Regions from separate parts of the Exercitatus varius genome, predicted to be linked through region 2. Evidence: riboswitches for the same ligand, from Rfam matches in the RefSeq annotation. Region 2 holds a riboswitch; the other holds the start of a gene.
The links. Region 2 has a riboswitch for thiamine pyrophosphate ahead of P7M01_RS02230 (ABC transporter substrate-binding protein). Riboswitches for the same ligand answer to the same signal wherever they lie in the genome.
Positions count from the first base shown of each region.

Region 1 (2,205 bases), on a different contig from region 2:
CTTAACCGTCGCGTCCGTCGGCACGGATAACGTTTGCGCCGTCGGATTAGCCTTTAAGGTTTCCGCCTTTAATTGATCAAAAGGCGGTTCGATTGGCGTGGAAATCGACGATAACATGACGTTTTTCGAAATGATGATTTTCTGCGCCTCGGCCGAAAGCAGAAAGCCAATAAAATCATCGGCACAGGCATGATTTTTACCGGCAATCTTCGCCGCCGTGTCGAACTGGTATAGACCGTCGCCGTTAAATTGTGCGGCGACGTACTGATCCTGCCTATCTTTCAGCAAATGATAAATCGGCGAGGTATTATGGCTGAACACCACATCCGCTTCGCCTTTCAAAAAGGCGCCGTAGGTTTCCGTCCAGCCTTTGCCCACCGTCACCGTGTGTTTTGCAAGCCGCTGCCACGCGGTTTGGATTTGCTCCGGCGGATAAACGGCGTTCATCCAGACCACAAAACCGCGCCCCATGCTGCTGGTGCGCGGATCCTGATAAATCACGCGCAAATCCTGTCGCTCCACCAGTTCTTTCAGGCTTTGCGGGGGATTTTTCAGTTTGTTTTTATCGTAAATAAAGGCGAACCGCCCGAATTCATAAGGAATAAATCTTTGATTCTTCCAGCTGAACGGCAGAGAAAGTGCGGTCAAATTTATTGAAGTTTTTTCAAATAATCCCGTTTTTTCCGCCGCGTCGAACTGAAAATTATCCAATCCCACCACCACATCGGCTTTGGTCTTTTTGCCTTCCAAACGCAGGCGGTTCAGCATGGTGTTGCGTCCGTCAAAGACTTGATAATTCACTCGGCATTGAGGATAAGCCCGTTCAAAACTGGCTTTCACCTCGCCGCCCGGGCCCCAGTCCGCGCCGAAAAATTCTTCCGTATAAACCTGTAACGGCGCATTGGCGGCGGCATTCAACGCGGAAAATGCAAAAACGGAAAGCAGTGAAAAAATAATGAGCTTTTTAAGCATAAAAAAATCCTTTGGCAAGCATTTTGCAAACAACAAAGGAATTTAAGTGCGGTCAAATTTTAGACTGTTTTTCAACAAATTGACGTTTCTCAAATCCCTACGCAGATATTAATCAGTTCAGGTTCTACGGGTATTTTCTCAGCTTTTTCCGGCTGTCGCCGCGGCAAGCACCCCGATGAGAACATGCCGAGTGTAAATCTTCATTCGTCGATACGCAAGCAATAATCCGTTTGCAGCGACGGAATTTTGCTTCTAAAATCCCAACCGTAACAGGAGAAAAACATGCTAGCCACTTTACGTAAAATTTCAAACCGACTGTTTCGCCTTGCGATTAACAAAAAATTACAACGACGATTAACCAATCACCGCATGTCGGTGATTGCCAGTAATTGCAACGGCGCGCTGATTCTGCACGATTTAAAGGAAGCGTTCCGTTCGCCTTTCGTGAATTTATATCTGGAGCCGGCGGATTTTATCCGTTATTTGCAAAATCCCCGTCATTATCAGCAAACCGAACCGGTTTTCGAACAGACGGATAAGCCTTATCCCGTGGCCAAACTGGACGATATTCGACTTTACTTTGTGCATTATCATTCCGAACGGGAAGCGCGCGAAAAATGGCTGAGCCGTTCAACCCGTATCGATTGGGATAATCTGTTTGTGATGATGACGGATCGCGATGGTTGCACGCAGCAAAACATCGCGGATTTCGATGCGTTGCCTTATCCGAACAAAGTGATTTTCACGCACAAAGCTTATCCGCAATTCGCTTCCGCTTATCATATCCGCGGTTTTGAAAATCAGTCTGAAGTGGGCGATTTATTTGAATTCTCCGGCTGGTTCGGCCAAAAATATTACGATCAATTCGATTATGTGGCGTGGTTTAACCGAAATCATGGTTAAACCAGCGACAAAATTACTGCAATTTTTATCAAAAACGCATAGAATAGCCCACAAGTTTGCACGACGGAAAATTTCTTGCTAAAGTGCGGTCCGATTTATGCTAGTTTTAGGAAACAAAAATGAGCCAAGAATACCTGGATTTTGAATTACCCATCGCCGAGTTAGAAGCGAAAATTGAATCCCTGCGCGCCGTTTCCGGTCAGGATAACGAAATTAATCTTGATGACGAGATCAAACGCCTGCAGAAAAAAAGCGAAGAACTGACCAAAAAAACCTTCGCTAATTTAGATGCATGGCAAATTTCCCGCATGGCCCGCCATCCAAACCGTC
Region 1 covers NZ_JARQTO010000010.1:16,550-18,754, forward strand. Annotated here, with positions in the region: gene thiB (thiamine ABC transporter substrate binding subunit) at 1-972, opposite strand, end outside; TPP riboswitch at 1,049-1,157, opposite strand; gene P7M01_RS08080 (DUF1919 domain-containing protein) at 1,255-1,875, shown strand; gene accA (acetyl-CoA carboxylase carboxyl transferase subunit alpha) at 1,995-2,205, shown strand, end outside.
Region 1: another riboswitch for thiamine pyrophosphate. It lies ahead of thiB (thiamine ABC transporter substrate binding subunit); the one in region 2 lies ahead of P7M01_RS02230 (ABC transporter substrate-binding protein).

Region 2 (2,205 bases):
ATAAATTTTAATCCATTCCTGCTCCTGACGATCGTTCATATCGTCAATCTGATGAGGCCGTAATCCTTCGTCTTTTTTATTATTAATGTACCAACAGGCTTGTTTCGCCGGATACATTTTTTCATCGTAATTGTGCAGTTTCAGCAAGCGTTTCAGCAAACGCAGCTGATCTTCGCTGTCTAAAATCTGAAAATCCTGTGGCAAGCCGGCATCGGCATAATGGGCGCGCAACACCCGGTGAGCAATGCTGTGAAAAGTTCCCACCCACATACCAAATAACCGGCGGGAAGAATGTAAGGCTAGCGTGGATTCAATCCGCTGACGCATTTCCGCCGCCGCTTTATTGGTGAAGGTTACCGCCATAATGCCGCCTTCGGAAATACCTTCCACCGCAATCAGCCAGGCGATCCGATGGGTAAGCACCCGTGTTTTGCCCGAACCGGCGCCGGCAAGAACTAAATAATTGCCTAAAGGCGCCGCCACCGCTTCACGCTGTTTATCGTTCAATCCATCGAGTAATTCTGAAATATCCATGAACTTATTATTCGTTATCTGTTTAAATTTACATTAGATTATAGAGAGTGCGGATAAATTGTCAATGCGGTAATCCGCCCGTATTTACAAATAATGCCAAACAATTTATAGTACTTTCCGTTAGTCGGGGTGCCGAAAAATCGGCTGAGAAAATACCCGGGAACCTGATACAGTTAGCACTGGCGTAGGAAACTAATTTTTATTTTGCTTTTCCGTTTAGCTGTTGACTTGTTCTGTTTTTATCTGTACGGGAGCAAATCAATGATTCGTTTACATCCAAACCACAAAAAAACTCTTCTAAAATCGACCGCACTTTGCCTGCTTTCCGGCTTATCCTTACCAATAACGGCTCAGGCCGAAGGCAAACTGAACATTTATTGCAGCGTACAAAATACCGCTTGCGAGAAAATCAGTCAGGCCTTTGGTGAGAAATACAACGTAAAAACGCAATTCGTCCGCAACAGCACCGGCACCGTGCTGGGTAAAATCAAAACCGAAAAAGACAATCCGCAGGCGGATGTCTGGTACGGCGGCACTCTGGAACCTCATCTGCAAGCGGCGGATCTCGGGTTATTGGAAAAATACCGTTCCCCGAACCAAAAAGACATTATGCCTAAATTCAAAAAATTAATGGATCTGCGGGGCGATTACACTTCCGTGATCTACGTAATGGAATTAGCCATCGGTATCAATACTAAAAAATTGAAAGCGTTAAATATCGAGCCGCCTAAATGCTTCAAGGATTTATTGGAACCCCGCTTCAAAAACCAAATTCAGTACGCAGATCCGCGCGTATCCGGCACGGGTTATTCGTTTATCACCACTTTGGTCGCATTGTGGGGCGAAGATAAAGCCTTTGATTATTTAGCCGAATTAAACAAAAACGTGGCGCAATTTTCCAAAAGCGGATTAGCGACCAACAATCTGGCAACCGGCGAAGTCACGGTGGATATCAGCTTTATGAACGCTTATCTTCACGAACAGGAAAAAGGCGCACCGGTTGAAGGCATTCTACCCTGCGAAGGCATTGGCTATACTTTAGGCGCAACCAGCATTATCAAAGGCGCCAGAAATTTAGATAACGCCAAATTATTTACCGATTGGGCGCTCACGGCGGAAGCGCAGGAACTGCACTGGCGAGAAGCCAATTCCTATCAACTGCCGGCAAACGTTCACGCCAAGCTTTATCCCAAGACCCATTTCCCGCCAATCGCCAACTTCATTGAGCTTGATGTGATTCGTTTCGGTTCGGCTCAAGAAAGCAAACGTTTGATTCAGCGCTGGACGGATACTACGTTAAATCAATAATTTTTATTTTATGAAATAAATAGCGGCATTCGGTTGATATCGAATGCCGTTATCGCAAAAAACTCGTCAAAATTTGACCGCACTTTTACTCGTTTTCGACGTCCCGTATCTGTAAACGCTCTGTTCCCGTATAAATTGTAGCGCGCCCCTCGCGGGCAAAGCCGATTAAGGTCAAATCCGTCTCCCGCGCCATGCGAACCGCTAATTCCGTCGCAGCAGAAATAGCGGCTAACATTTCGATTCCGCAGCTTACGGTTTTCTGCACCATTTCATAGCTGGCGCGGCTGGTGGCGAAGACAAAACCTTGCGGTCGACCGTTTTTAGCATGCCAGCCGAGTAATTTATCCAACGCCACATGGCGTC
Region 2 covers NZ_JARQTO010000001.1:478,162-480,366, forward strand. Annotated here, with positions in the region: gene uvrD (DNA helicase II) at 1-534, opposite strand, end outside; TPP riboswitch at 650-742, shown strand; gene P7M01_RS02230 (ABC transporter substrate-binding protein) at 796-1,842, shown strand; gene fdhD (formate dehydrogenase accessory sulfurtransferase FdhD) at 1,928-2,205, opposite strand, start outside.